Regions from separate parts of the Bradyrhizobium sp. USDA 4472 genome, predicted to be linked through region 2. Evidence: predicted binding sites of a transcription regulator. Region 2 holds the regulator's gene; each other region holds the start of a gene.
What was found. Region 2 encodes LexA, which represses DNA repair genes until DNA is damaged. Its sites were predicted from a motif close to TGTTCNNNNTGTGTTCNG; they were not measured.
Positions count from the first base shown of each region.

Region 1: a site for LexA is predicted at 726-743, ahead of ACVWZ4_RS29075 (single-stranded DNA-binding protein). Genes of this name have one in related genera too.
Region 3: a site for LexA is predicted at 1,504-1,521, ahead of recA (recombinase RecA). Genes of this name have one in related genera too.
Region 4: a site for LexA is predicted at 2,890-2,907, ahead of ACVWZ4_RS17145 (ribonuclease T2 family protein). Genes of this name have one in related genera too.

Region 1 covers NZ_JBSSAM010000001.1:6,179,838-6,183,533, forward strand. The annotation lists gene ACVWZ4_RS29070 (outer membrane protein) at 1-293, opposite strand, end outside; gene ACVWZ4_RS29075 (single-stranded DNA-binding protein) at 886-1,380, shown strand; gene gyrA (DNA gyrase subunit A) at 1,736-3,696, shown strand, end outside.
Region 2 covers NZ_JBSSAM010000001.1:6,068,047-6,071,742, forward strand. The annotation lists gene ACVWZ4_RS28510 (ComEC/Rec2 family competence protein) at 1-1,039, shown strand, start outside; gene ACVWZ4_RS28515 (hypothetical protein) at 1,050-1,484, opposite strand; gene ACVWZ4_RS28520 (hypothetical protein) at 1,678-1,881, opposite strand; gene lexA (transcriptional repressor LexA) at 2,068-2,769, opposite strand; gene ACVWZ4_RS28530 (molybdopterin molybdotransferase MoeA) at 2,946-3,696, opposite strand, start outside.
Region 3 covers NZ_JBSSAM010000001.1:5,315,191-5,318,886, forward strand. The annotation lists gene ACVWZ4_RS24700 (hypothetical protein) at 115-330, opposite strand; gene ACVWZ4_RS24705 (hypothetical protein) at 652-852, shown strand; gene ACVWZ4_RS24710 (hypothetical protein) at 830-1,102, shown strand; gene ACVWZ4_RS24715 (hypothetical protein) at 1,203-1,382, opposite strand; gene recA (recombinase RecA) at 1,614-2,702, shown strand; gene ACVWZ4_RS24725 (hypothetical protein) at 2,945-3,696, shown strand, end outside.
Region 4 covers NZ_JBSSAM010000001.1:3,708,430-3,712,125, forward strand. The annotation lists gene ACVWZ4_RS17130 (outer membrane protein) at 1-502, shown strand, start outside; gene ACVWZ4_RS17135 (cold-shock protein) at 591-806, opposite strand; gene ACVWZ4_RS17140 (23S rRNA (adenine(2030)-N(6))-methyltransferase RlmJ) at 1,082-1,942, opposite strand; gene ACVWZ4_RS17145 (ribonuclease T2 family protein) at 2,132-2,845, opposite strand; gene ACVWZ4_RS17150 (hypothetical protein) at 2,964-3,428, opposite strand; gene ACVWZ4_RS17155 (hypothetical protein) at 3,611-3,696, shown strand, end outside.

The DNA.
Region 1 (3,696 bases), 110 kb from region 2:
AACCAGGCGGCGGACTGCCAGCGATAACCGATCTGACCACCGGCGAGAGCGCCGGTCGCGTCATGGCAACCTTCGCTCGTCGTGGGGACAGTAGCGCCACCGACGCTGGTCGTGTCCCAGCAATTGTGGCTGGAGCCGCCACCAGCGTTGGCGCCAATGTAGAAGCCGCTCCAGTTGTAGATCGAAGCGATAGCTACCGGAGCCTTGGTGTAGGGGCGAGCCGCCAGATCGGCAGCCGAAGCGGCGCCAGTGAGGGCGAACAGAGCGGCCGAAGCCAACAAAACCTTTTTCATTTTCAACTTATCCCAGTCCCAGTTTCTGTTGTTGCCTTCCGTGCGTCGGAAGGGCAGCGGACGTCGTCCAACTGACGTCTTGCTTACACCACTGAAGCCGCAAGTTGTGTCTCTCAAAAGCCACAACAGGCGCAAAACGTGGCGTTTGCTGGAAGAAACAGCAAAAGGCCGGCGCGAGGCCGGCCTTCGATCCTCGAATGGATTCAGAGGGATCAGTGCTTTGGGGATCAGTACTTGATGACCGTATTCAGCGATTGCCGGGCTGCCGAAGCGGTAAGTGAGGCGGACGAGACCGATGTCGACATTGTGGCCGATCCGGTCGGTCTGGAATGCAACGCCAGCGGGTGTATTGAGTGTAACGGTCCGATTCCCCCCAAGATGTGGTCATACTGCGGCGCAGGGTTTGGACGCTTGGGTCGCAGCCATTTCGATGGGAACAAATCTGGAACGAAGGCCCGGTCGGTGCTATATGTGGGGATAACCGAGGGCGTGGTGGGCCGATCGGCGCTTGTAAGCGTATAGGGTCGGCCCAACAGGCGGCAGCGCGGGCGCGCCTTTTCGAAATTCAGTGGCATTGGAGTGGAGAGCGGCGATGGCGGGAAGCGTCAACAAGGTCATTCTGGTTGGAAATCTCGGCAAGGATCCGGAGATCCGCCGCACCCAGGACGGGCGACCGATCGCGAATCTGAGCATCGCCACCTCCGAGACCTGGCGCGACAAGAACAGCGGCGAGCGCAAGGAAAAGACCGAGTGGCACCGCGTCGTGATCTTCAATGAAGGGCTCTGCAAGGTCGCCGAGCAGTATCTGAAGAAGGGCGCCAAGGTTTACATCGAAGGCGCGCTCCAGACCCGCAAATGGACCGACCAGAGCGGCGTCGAGAAGTACTCCACCGAGGTCGTGCTGCAGGGCTTCAACTCGACGCTGACGATGCTCGACGGCCGCGGCGGCGGAGGTGGCGGCAGCTTCGGTGACGAGCCGGGCGGCGATTTCGGCTCGTCGGGTCCGGTCAGCAGCGCACCGCGTCGGCCCGTGGCGGCCGGCGGTGGTGGCCGCAACAATGACATGGACGACGACATCCCGTTCTAGGAATGGTCCGGGCGATGAGGGTGCGCTGGTCAGGTTGATCAACACCTTCCACGTCGCGTCAGTAAACCCAACTAATCGACGGAAGGGGCTCGGAATTTGCGGGCCCGCTTCATGTTTGGGATGAAGTCGGGGCGCGGGCTGCAAAGCGGCAGAACGGCCGCACTCGCCCACGGCTCGACCGCCCGTCCGAGGCGATTTTGGAAGGTTGATTCCAGGCTCATCCAAGATGCCCGCTTCAGGGACGTAAGTTATTGGAAGAATAGACGGAAAAAGCGCTTCCCTGGCCTCGCGAGGGTGGTTATCAGGGCCTCGATGCGCTATATGATTCCCAGATAGAATCTCACCGGATTTCCCCTTGGCAGACGACGACAACAAGCCCGGCGACCAGCCGGCGCAACCCTCGGACATTCGCCCCGTTTCGATCTACGAGGAGATGAAGAAGTCCTACCTCGATTACGCCATGAGCGTGATCGTATCGCGTGCGCTGCCCGATGCGCGCGACGGGTTGAAGCCGGTGCATCGCCGCATCCTCTACGCGATGAACAATCGCGGCGACACCCCGGACAAGAAGCACAAGAAGTCCGCCGGTGCCGTCGGTGAAGTCATGGGTAAGTACCACCCCCATGGCGACCAGGCGATCTACGACGCCCTGGTGCGCATGGCGCAGGACTTCTCGATGCGCGCGCCCCTGATCGATGGGCAGGGCAATTTCGGCTCGGTCGACGGCGATCCGCCAGCGGCCATGCGCTACACCGAATCCCGCCTGACCAAGATCGCGCTGAAGCTGCTCGAGGACATCGACGACGATACGGTCGATTTCCAGGACAACTATGACGGCTCCGAGCGGGAGCCTGTCGTTCTGCCGGCTCGGTTCCCGAACCTTCTGGTCAACGGCGCCGGCGGCATCGCCGTCGGCATGGCGACCAATATCCCGCCGCACAATCTCGGCGAGGTCATCGATGCCTGCGTGGCGCTGATCGACAATCCGTCGCTGACGATCGACGAGCTCAACAACATCATCCCGGGCCCGGACTTCCCGACCGGAGGCATCATCCTTGGACGCCAGGGCATCCGCAGCGCCTATCACCTCGGCCGCGGTTCCATCGTGATGCGTGGCAAGGTCGAGTTCGAGACGATCCGGAAGGAGCGCGAGGCGATCGTCATCACCGAGATCCCGTATCAGGTGAACAAGGCGACGATGGTCGAGCGCATCGCCGAGCTCTACAAGGAAAAGAAGATCGAGGGCATCTCCGATCTGCGCGACGAGTCCGACCGCGACGGCTACCGCGTCGTCGTCGAGCTCAAGCGCGACGCCGTGCCAGACGTGGTGCTGAACCAGCTCTACAAATTCACACCGCTGCAGACTTCTTTCGGCGTCAACGCCGTCGCCCTCGATAGTGGCCGTCCGCAGACGATGAACCTGAAGGACATGCTGACGATCTTCGTCGGCTTCCGCGAGCAGGTCGTCACCCGCCGCACCAAATACAAGCTGCGCAAGGCGCGCGAGCGGGCGCATGAGCAGGTCGGCCTCGCGATCGCGGTCGCCAATATCGACGAGATCATCAAGGTCATCAGGCATTCGCCGACGCCGGCCGCCGCGCGCGAGACCCTGATGACGCGCGACTGGCCCGCGCGCGACGTCGAGGACATCATCACGCTGATCGACGATCCCCGCCATCGGATCAACGAGAACGGCACCATCCGCCTCTCGCTGGAGCAGGCGAGGGCGATCCTCGAGCTGCGCCTCGCTCGCCTCACCGCACTCGGCCGCGACGAAATCGGCGAGGAGCTGGCAAAGCTCGCCGGCGAGATCGGCGAGTATCTCGAGATCCTGCGCTCGCGCGCCCGCATCCTCGACATCATCAAGACCGAGCTTGCCGAGGTAAAGGCCGAGTTCGCCACGCCACGCAAGACAGTGATTATGGAGCAGGAAGGCGAGGTCGAGGACGAGGACCTGATCCAGCGCGAGGACATGGTCGTCACCGTCTCGCACGCCGGCTACGTCAAGCGCGTGCCGCTGTCGGCCTATCGCGCCCAGCGCCGCGGCGGCAAGGGCCGCTCCGGCATGCAGACCCGCGACGAGGATTTCGTCAGCCGCCTGTTCGTGGCCTCCACGCACACGCCGGTGCTGTTCTTCTCGTCGCGCGGCCAGGTCTACAAGGAGAAGGTCTGGCGGCTGCCGATGGCAGCGCCCAACGCGCGCGGCAAGGCTTTGATCAACATTCTGCCGCTGGAGCAGGGCGAGCGCATCACCACCATCATGCCGCTGCCCGAGGACGAATCCACCTGGGCGCAGCTCGATGTGATGTTCGCAAC
Region 2 (3,696 bases):
GCTGGTGGCAATGGTGCAGATCGGGATGCCGAACCTGCTTGCCTCGCCCGATCATTCGACGACGGCGCGGATTGCGCTGTGGGGCGGCCGCGAGATCGCGATGCTGTTCATGGCTTCCATGATCGCGGGGCTTGCGACCACGCCCTATGCCGCCTTCCATTTTCACCGCGTCACGCCCTACGGCGTGCTCGCCAATCTCGGTGCGATGCCCGTCGTCTCGGCGCTGGTGATGCCGGCCGGGCTGTTGGGACTGCTCGCGGCTCCATTCGGGCTGGACGGCGTGTTCTGGTGGCTGATGGGGATCGGCATCGACTGGATGATTGTGGTCACCCGCTGGGTGGCGGCATTGCCAGGGGCTATCGGCCATGTCGGCGCCTTCGGCACCGCGCCGCTGGTGACGGCGAGCCTGGGGCTTGTCCTGATGGGGCTGTTGCGCACGCCGCTGCGCTGGTCGGGTGCGATCGTGCTTGCGGTCGCAACGATCTGGGCCTTGTCGGTGCGGCAACCCGACATTCTCATTGCCGCCGACGGCCAGAACGTCGCGGTGCGCGGCAAGGATGGGCAGCTGCATCTGATCAGGACGAAGAAGGACAATTTCCTTCTCAAGGAGTGGCTCGCGGCGGACGCCGACCCGCGCGATGCCGCCAGCGCTTCGCTCGGCGACGGCGTGTCGTGCGACGATGCCGGCTGCGTGACGCCGCTTGCCGACGGCCGCATGATTGCGCTGGCGCTGCGCATCGACGCGCTGGCCGACGATTGCAGCCGCGCAGCGCTGGTGGTGACGGCGAGGCCTGCGCCGCCCGATTGCGCTGCAATGGTGATCGATCGGCCGCGTCTGGCGAGCCAGGGCGCGCTTGCGCTGACACAGCGCGGTGACGGTTTTGCGGTTCAGCCGGTGAGAGCGAGGGGCGCAAACCGCTCCTGGTCGCCGGTGGCGCCCGGCGATGCAGATTTCGGCCAAACCCTCAAGCCACGGTCGGCAGCTCCGCGGACCAAAGACGCAACGCCGTCGGAGGCCGACCTTCAGGCCGAGGACTAGAATCGACGCTTCAGCCGATCGGCAGGCGTGGCGGCGTCGTGCGACTGTCGGCGGCCACTTGCGGCTTGTGCTCGCGCTCGCCGAGCGGCTGGGTCACGGGCAGTTGCAGCACGGTTGCGCGCTGGCCTTCGACGAGCTGCGTCACCAGCACGTATTTGCCATCGGGGAATTCGATCGCGTCGTGATGGCGATCGGGAATGTGCGGATCAACCTTGCCGAACTTGCCTACGCGGGAATTGATGGTGCGGGTCCAGATCCACCTGTTGTCGTAGCGGACGTTGTCGGCGAAGGCGAGCTCCGTTCCCGGAAGCAGGCAGACCGCGACCGACATGTCGGCTTCAGAGGCGAAGCCGCGCGTCGAGGTGCCGCGGAACGTTGTCGTGACGATCGTCTCGCCGACTTCTGCGGGACGCGTCGCGACGGCATGCAAGCTATAGTCACACATCGGGTGCTCCTCATCGGGGATAGCAACCCGCGCCTCTGTCCTGGAGGCGCCGGCCTCTATCAGAGTTGAAGCCTGCAAGGCTCTGCTTGGTTGTAGGCAAATCTGCGGCTCCGATCCGCGAGCCGCAATCACATTATCTTTCCCGAACGGCTGGGAACAAAGCTTGCCTCCGTGCATTTGGGAGGCTTCGCGCTCAGCGTCCGGCCGGCGCGGACCAGCCGGAATATTGCCAGCCGGGCTGCGCCTGTTGCTCGATGGCGTTGCGGGCATCGCGGATCTGCGCGCTCGTCGCCTGCGGCACCTTGCCGAGGCGATGCTGCGCATGCGCAGCAAAGGCGTGCGATCCGGACGCTGCGATCAGCGTCATCGTGACGGTGCTCAGGATGATCTTGCTCATCATTCTCTCCTCAGTCTCCCTGGAGGCCCATCGAAGCGAGTGTGCTTCGTTGCGGCATGCCGGGGATGTAGGGCTGGAGAGGTGGCGGGATAATCTGTGCAGAACCAGAAAGTCTATCCAGCCGGAGCGGACAATCGTCCGCTCCAATCGTTGATCGCAGTCACCGATCGCGCGAGAACGTGGCGCTCAGTACTTGCGATAGAGACCGATCAGCTTGCCCTGGATCTTGACCCGGTTGGGGGGCAGGATGCGGACCTCATAGGCGGCATTCGCTGGCTCGAGCGCGATCGAGGCGCCGCGGCGACGGAAGCGCTTCAAGGTGGCTTCCTCGTCGTCGATCAGGGCGACGACGATGTCGCCAGTGTCGCAGCTCTCGTTGCGCTGGATGAGGGCCATGTCGCCGTCGAGGATGCCGGCGTCCACCATGGAATCGCCGCGCACTTCGAGCGCATAGTGCTCGCCCGCGCCGAGCATGTCGGGCGGAACGCTGATAGTGTGGCTGCGGGTCTGCAAGGCTTCGATCGGCGTACCGGCCGCGATCCGGCCCATGACGGGCACCGCGACGGGACGCTCGCCCTCATCCGCCGGCGGGCTCGACGTCATGCGCACCTTGCCGAGGTTGCCCTCGATGACGCTCGGGGTGAAGCCGCGGCGATTGCCGGCGGCGGCCTGGAGCTCGGGCAGCTTGATCACCTCGATCGCGCGGGCGCGGTTGGGCAGACGGCGGATGAAGCCGCGCTCCTCGAGCGCAGTGATCAGGCGGTGGATGCCCGATTTCGAGCGCAGATCGAGCGCGTCCTTCATCTCGTCGAAGGAGGGTGGTACGCCGCTTTCCTTCAGCCGCTCGCTGATGAACCGCAGGAGCTCGTATTGTTTGCGCGTTAACATCTCGACCAAAATCCCCCTGGTGATGTCGTTCAATTCCGAGACGCTGAATTCAGCCATAAGCCGCTACATGCTCGAAACAAATCATGAACGGACACTATATGTTCGATACATGTTCCGCAACTGCTTAATTTGCCGTGAACGCGACGAAGTTCGCGGAACGCACGCGAACGAAGCGGTCAGACGGGCAGCCGCAGCACCTCGCAAGCGGTGCCTGCTTCGGCCTTCGGCGCGAACGGTGCGCGCACGAGAAGTGCCTGTGCCGCAGCCAGATTCGAAAGCAACGAGGAGTCCTGATGATCGACGGGAACGGCGACCAGCGTGCCGTCGTCACGCTCTGCCAGCCGCGCGCGCAGATAATCTTCGCGCTGATCGTTGGCGCCGACATCGCGGCCGAGCACGGCGCGCTCGCGGCGATGATGAACCACCGAACGCCCCGACAGCGCGCGAATCAGCGGGACCAGAAACAGGAAAGCGCAAACGTAGGATGATACGGGATTGCCGGGCAGGCCGATCACGCGCATCGATCCGAGTTGCCCGTTCATCATGGGCTTGCCCGGTCGCATCGCGATCTTCCAGAACGCCATCGAGATACCTTCGTCCCTCAGTGCCTGTTGCACCAGATCGTGGTCGCCCACCGAGGCACCGCCGGTCGTGATCAGGATGTCGGCGCCGCTCTCGCGCGCGCGACGGATGCCCGATGTGGTGGCGGCAAACGTATCGGCCGCGACCCCGAGATCGATCGTGTCGGCACCTTCGCTGCGAGCCAGAGCATGAAGGGCATAGCCATTGGAATAGACGATCTGGCCGTGGCCGGGCGTCGAGCCCGGCATCACCAGCTCATCGCCGGTGGCGAGAATTGCGACCGTCGGCCGGCGGCGGACCGCGAGTTGCGGATGGTTCATCCCGGCGGCGAGTGCGAGGTCGCGC
Region 3 (3,696 bases), 750 kb from region 2:
CGCGCCTCCTCTAGCCGGGTTGGCTTAGGCGCAGGGCGTTTCTCTGGGGTGGACTCCTCCACAAACTGAGGCTTGAGCCCGGGGGACCATCGGCCATTGAGCCAAACAATGGCCTTACCGTTCCAGCTCCTTCAATATGCGGTCACGGTCGTCAATATGCAGCGACTGCGTTTCCCTCATGGTCGCCAGCACGGCCAGCGCGCCCTCGATATCGTGTTGGTGCCGGTCAAGTTCCGATATCAGCGCCTCCTGCTTGGCAAGAAGCTTCAGGCCATCGGCAATGTGGCGCTCGGCTATCACTAAATGCTCGTGCAGCATGGCGCGGTCCATCCCGCACCTTACAGCGAATTAGGACACTGCGCAGAACAAACTGGGACACTACCTTTTTCCCGGTACAGTCCCAATTCGGACACTGGCAATTTGGGATTAGGACACTCTCGGATTCACATACGTTATAGCCGGAACCCGATACCAGAAGAAAAACTGGCGCGCCGGGGCTGGTGAAGAATTTCAGCTCGGAATTATTGAAACCCGGTAGGGCCACTGTTCCAGAGCGGTGGCCCTTTCGTTTTGACACGCGCAGAGGGGGAATTAGGACGCCCCTGTGGATAGGTCGTAAGCTGGGGAAAGCTTTAGGTTGAGCGCCACGAAATGAGCCACAAGGGCGACCAGTACACGTTCATTGCGCTGGCCTCCTCGGCCAAGGCCATCGTCTCCTGCCGCACAGGCAAGCGCGACAGCGAGAGCGCGGACCTGTTCGTGAAGGACCTCCGCCAGCGCATCCTTGGCGTCCCCGAGATCATCCGGCCAAGAGGAGCCGGGCAGTACGATGACGCCAGCGGCGAAAAATAGGTTTGGTTGGATGAAGGGAGTGGCGGCGAAGAGCGCTGTGGCTGCTATTGGGCATCAGGAGAAGCCCGGCATGTTGCAGGAGGTGTTCAACCCCGACGAGGGGCCAGTTACGCTGACCCTCCCGTCCGACATCTCGGCAGCCAGTTACACCAACCTCAAAGACTATCTTGAACTGTTTCTGCGTAAGGCCAAGCGTCAGGCTGACCGCGCGGCCGCTGAGAGCTATGGGCGCAATCCAGATGAGGAATGAAGAGGCCGTCAAGATGAGGCGGCCTTACTTTGTTCTATGTTGAAATACCTTTGATTTAGGTCAAGGGCCGGGACAGAGGGCGAACGCCAATGAGACGGCATTACTGTCGCGTGTGATGCTTCAATCGGGCGACGTGCCGTTCTCGCCGCCAGATATCTAGGTCGTGCCCGTCGAGCAATTGGGCCGCCTTCTCTTTGGCTTCTTCGTCGTTGGCGCAATCCAGCTCATGCACGCCGGTGATGCGCCCTTCATCGTCTAAGATGTAAGCGCGATAGTCCATGGCACTCGTGCCCCGAATAGAACGATTATACCACCGGCCAAATGGCTGAAAACAACTTAGGACACCATCAAATTCAATTTAGGACACTGCAGGTCAAATACGGAGACTACCTTTTCCCCAAAAGAACATATTGCGAACCTGGAACAAACGGTGTACGTTGTTTTTATCGACGAGCCGCCCCGCCAACCGTTTGTCCCCCGCGCGAATCCTCGCCATAAGGAGCACGACCCAATGTCCACCACTGCCCTGCGTATCGTCGAAGGATCTTCCATGGACAAGAGTAAAGCTCTCGCTGCCGCGCTCTCCCAGATCGAGCGTCAGTTCGGCAAGGGCTCGGTGATGAAGCTCGGCAAGAACGACCGTTCGATGGATATCGAGGCGGTCTCGTCGGGCTCGCTGGGGCTGGATATCGCGCTCGGCATCGGCGGCCTGCCCAAAGGGCGTATCGTCGAGATCTACGGGCCGGAATCCTCGGGCAAGACCACGCTGGCGCTGCACACGGTGGCGGAAGCCCAGAAGAAAGGCGGTATCTGCGCCTTCATCGACGCCGAGCACGCGCTCGACCCGGTCTATGCCCGCAAGCTCGGCGTCAATATCGACGAGCTCCTGATCTCCCAGCCGGATACCGGCGAGCAGGCGCTGGAAATCTGCGACACGCTGGTGCGCTCGGGTGCGGTGGACGTGCTGGTGGTCGATTCGGTCGCGGCGCTGGTGCCGAAGGCCGAGCTCGAAGGCGAGATGGGCGATGCGCTGCCGGGCCTGCAGGCCCGTCTGATGAGCCAGGCGCTGCGCAAGCTCACGGCCTCCATCAACAAGTCCAACACCATGGTGATCTTCATCAACCAGATCCGCATGAAGATCGGGGTGATGTACGGATCGCCGGAGACCACGACCGGCGGCAACGCGCTGAAGTTCTACGCCTCGGTCCGCCTCGACATCCGCCGCATCGGCGCGATCAAGGAGCGCGACGAAGTGGTCGGCAACACGACGCGCGTGAAGGTGGTGAAGAACAAGCTGGCGCCGCCCTTCAAGCAGGTCGAGTTCGACATCATGTACGGCGAGGGCGTCTCCAAGATGGGCGAGATCCTCGATCTCGGCGTCAAGGCCGGCATCGTCGAAAAGTCCGGCGCCTGGTTCTCTTATGACAGCCAGCGCCTCGGTCAGGGTCGCGAGAACTCGAAAGCGTTCTTGAAGTCCAACCCCGACATCACCGCCAAGATCGAGACCGCGATCCGCCAGAACTCCGGCCTGATTTCCGAGCAGATCCTGGCCGGCACGCCCGAGAGCGACGCCGACGGCGAGGAGCCGGCGGACGAGTAGACCGGGTTGTTGTTTTGAGCATGATCTGATCGGAAAACCGCTACACACTTTTCCGGATCATGCTCCAAGAGTTTTCGCGAGGAGCGGGCGCTGAGGACGTTGAGTTGCCGACGTCGGCAGTGCCCGTTTCTTTTTGCGCGTTGTCGTGATCGGCTGGTGTGATGCGAGCAAAGACGAAGCTCATCGTGACGACTGACTCGTCCATCGCCGGCGCCATCCAACAGGCGGGCTGTGCCGACCTCGTGATCGCGATCGAGCGTCGGCTCGTGTGGGGACGATTGCCGTCCGCTGCGGAGCGCGATGCGTTCTTTGCGCCGCGCGCGACGCAGCCTCAAGGGCTTCACTGGCTCGACGATACGCCGTCCTGGCGTCTCGATGAATCGGGCCTGAAGGGTCACGGATTGATCGAGCTGTTGTCAGAATGTGGCTCGGCCGAATTGTGGATCGGGTGGGAGCCGAACGCCCAATTGCTTCTGCTCTGGCTGCTCGATCATTGCAGCAGCGAGGACGCGGCGGTCTCCAAGCTCATGATGCGTCAGCTGGACGGCGCTGCTGGTGCTGCCGATCCAGGGCAATTTGCGCAACTCAACCCGCCGATGGTCAGGCCTACACATGATCACCTCGAACTGGCCGGTCGTCTCTGGCGGGCTTATCGTGAGCCGACGCCGCAGGCTTGGTTCGATCTCCTCAAGGCGGATTTGAGTCTGTTTCCACAACTTGAGCAATCGATCATTGATCTGCTCGAAGAGCTTCCGGGCGTCACATCTGGTCTGGGAGCTACGGAGACGCGGATCCTGGAGCTGGTTGCGCCTGGCGAAGCGCGGCCCTTCGACGTCTTTCCGGGACATCAGAAGCGCAACGAGAGTCGCGTCTTCGACTATTGGGAAGTCGGAGCGCTGCTCGACGGGCTCGTCCGCTCTCCGGTGCCGGCCGTGTCCGGGCTGGAGGAAGGGCCATTTACATTCGACATGCACAACGATGCCCTCCGTCACGC
Region 4 (3,696 bases), 2.4 Mb from region 2:
ATATAGCTGGGCCGGCCCGTATCTCGGCGCCAATCTCGGCTATGAATGGGGCTCGGTCGACAACAATCCCGCAAAGCCATCCGGATTCGTCGGCGGGGTGCAGGCCGGCTACAATTTCCAGAACGGCCCGTGGGTGTTTGGCGTCGAGGGCGACATCCAGGCCGCCGGTGCCGATGATACCTTCGCACCGTGGAAGTTTTCCAATCCCTGGTTCGGCACGCTGCGCGGACGCGCGGGCTATGCCTTCAGCAACGTGCTGGTCTACGGCACTGCCGGTCTCGCTTTCGGCGAGCTGCGCGCGCAGACCTTCGGCTGGACGGAGTCGCACACGACGGCCGGCTGGACTGCCGGGGTCGGCGCGGAAGTTGGCCTCGCGCCGAACTGGAGCGCGAAGCTCGAATATCTCTATGTCGATCTGTCGACCAGCCAGTTCGCAATTACAGGCGTGTCAAACGGCTACAGCGCCAGCATCGTGCGCGCAGGCGTCAACTATCACTTCTGATAGCGAAATAAGAAAATACCGGACCACAACCTCCCGGCCGCTTGCGGCCGGGACTTTTTTTTGCGCCAGCTTTGTTGGAGCAGGTGCCTTACGAAAGGATCACGAGATTGACCGCTTTCGGGCCCTTCCCCTTCTTGTCCGGTTCAACTTCGAACGTGATACGCTGTCCTTCGGCAAGGTCCTTCAGTCCCGCCCGCTCCACAGCAGTGATGTGAACGAAGACGTCGCGACCGCCGTCGTCCGGCTTGATAAAGCCGTAGCCGCGCTCGCCATTGAAGAACTTGACCGTTCCCGTATTGGCCATCGGGAAACTCCCCCTCATTGCTCCTCCGTCGCAAGCAGACACGCGTCGCGACATGACCGGGCATTACGAAGCCCGGGAGAGCTGGCCATCCTTGGGCAGACCCATCGGTCCGTCCGGATCTTTCTTAGGGCCTTCACTCCGCCGCAACCATTCGCGGAAGCGGAACGTAAAGCCAGTCACAGAAACAGCATAATACGGTTCTTTGCAGATTGACTACCGCTCCTGCATATTTTTCCCAAAGATCACGGTGCCTTACGTCGTGGGTACCTCCTAATTTACGCCTTGGGTACCTCTAATCGGAATCTGGCAGCTCCGCCTTGGCCGAGCGGCATTTCCAATTCGGGCAGAATCGTCTTGAGCTCGCTTTGCAGCGTGTACGGCGGATTGACGATCAGGAGCCCGGTCGAGGTGAGGGCGGCGCCGTCGGCCTGCGGCGCGACGCTGAATTCGAGGCGGAGACATTTCCCGGGAGTCTTTGCGGCAGCTGCGGTGCGAGCCACGAGTTGCGCCAGCGTGTCGGTGGCGCGCCGGCTCTTGGCGGGATACCAGATTACATAGATACCGGTCGGCCATTTCGCGAAGGCGGTGGAGAAGGCCTCGCCCAGCCGCTGGAACTCGTCTTTGGCCTCGAAGGGCGGATCGATCAGCACGAGCCCGCGCCGCTCCTTCGGCGGGACGAAAGCCGGCAGCGCCATCCAGCCGTCGAGATCGACCACGCGCGCCTGTTCGTCGCGCCGCAACGCGTCGATCAGCGTCTTGCGCGCCTTCGGCTCGAGCTCGCAGGCCACCAGCCGGTCCTGCGGCCGCATCAGCGCGCGCGCGATCAGCGGCGAGCCCGGGTAAGCCTTGAGCTCGCCCTTCGGGTTGAAGGCCCGGACGATGTCCGTGTACGGCTTGGTCAGCGCGACGCTCTCGTTCGAGAGGCGCGCCTGCATCAGTCGCGCGACGCCGGTCAGCCACTCGCCGCTGCGGCGCGCCTCGTCGCTGTCGAGATCATAGAGCCCGGCACCCGCATGGGTGTCGATGACGCGGAAGGCGGCTGGCTTGTCCTGCAGATAGGTCAGGATGCGTGCCAGCACGATGTGCTTGATGACGTCGGCAAAATTCCCGGCATGAAAGGCGTGGCGATAGTTCATGCAAGAGCACTACGCCACGCGGCGGCTTGAGCAAAGAGGCAAGCGCGAGTGTCCCGGACGCGTGGCAGCGTGCAACGCTGCTGCGCAGAGCCGGCTCCCAGGGGCTTGGGATTTCCCATGCAGCGCGGCCCGGCTCTGCAGCGCATCGTCGAAGAGAAACTGCGCTGCGTCGGGGCACGAATGCCTGATCTAACCGCCCCTGATCGGCGGCATCGTCACCTGGTCGCGGCGGCAGGAGCGGCGTTCGAGCTCCTCGCAGGCGCGGAACTGCAGGTCCTTGCTGAGGCAGATGCGGACTTCGGACAGCCGCGTCCGGTTGCAGGTGATCGAGATGGCCGCATTGCTCAAACCGGGATTGGCCTTGATGAAGGCTTCTTCCACCTCGCCAGGCGCCACCGTCTTGGCCTCCGACAGCTCGAGATATTCGGCCGGGATCTTGATCGCGGCGCGCGCCTTGCGAATGGTCTCGAAATAGGTGCGGTCGGTGAGCCCTGAGCAGGTGCCGTGCTTGTCCCATTCATTGAAGATCAATCCTGGCGCCGGCATCAAATCGAGCATCGAAGAGACGATGCTGCGGTTCAGCCGCGGCGACGGCCGCTGGCAATATTCCGGAAAGCCGCTCTCATATTGCGGCCAGAGCCCGTGAACCACGAAGGAATAAGGCCGTCCCTCGCACTGAATGTTGGAGCGCCCGCCGCCGCGGCCGCGCTCGGCCGCTTCCTCGCAGAAGGACGGCGACCACGACAGCGACAGCACGTAGAAGTCGAATTCACCGGGTGTGTTCTGTCGCTTGTCCTGCGCCTTTGCACCGTCGGCGAGCGAGATCAGCCCGGCGGCAAGGGTCAGGGGGAGGGTCAGCGAAATCACGAGACGGAAGAACGAATGCAATCTAAAATGAAACATGGTGACGCCCCTCAACTAGACTGTGCAGAAGCCTAGCAGGCAACGAGAACATTTCAAGAACAAAATTCCGGCGCCGGATGATCCCGTGGCTCGATGAGCCCGAATCAGGGCCTTCGGCTCAGGGCTTGGCTGCGCGGCAGGACGGGTTGTACGCCCAGTTGCGGTCGAGCCCGACCACGCACCATTCGACGCCCTGACCATATCCGGCAAAGCCGCCATCCTCGATGATCGAGAAGTGCACCCTGCGCACCTTGCCGTCAGTCAGCATGGCCTCGCCGGTGCAGAAGCGGCGCGGAATGTTGTCCGAAGCCCAGGGCCGGAAAGCGGTCTCGTGAACGTTGGCGAAGCCCGTGATTTGCAAGGGCGAATTCCAGAACGAGCTTTCCTTCTCCCAGAACTGGCTCGAGATCGTCGGCAGCGCCTTGTCGCATTCGGCGACATTGCCGTCATAGCGCGGCCCGCTCAGCCAGAAATTCAGCTCCAGCGGATTGGCGGCCTTGGCCTCGGTGAGCGACAGCGCCCCGAACACGAGGCCGAGAACGGCGGCAAAGCGAAGCGATTTCGGGGAGGTCGAGGCGCGCATGGGCAATCCAGACAGCATGATCTGCGAAGGTCAGACGGTGCCGCGAAGGGCGGGGGAGGTCAAGTGCAGCGCGGCAACACTCGGGCAGGAGTTGATCACAACGTCGCATTCGACAGGCCTTCGGTTCTTTCCACCGCCGCGCCGGCAACGTAAACTGCCGGCAATCAATTGGAGTGACGGGAATGCGAATCATTGCGGCCGCGGGCCTTCTTGCCTTGGGTATGATGGCGAGCCAGTCGGCGCGCGCCGACATCCTCCCGGTGCCGCC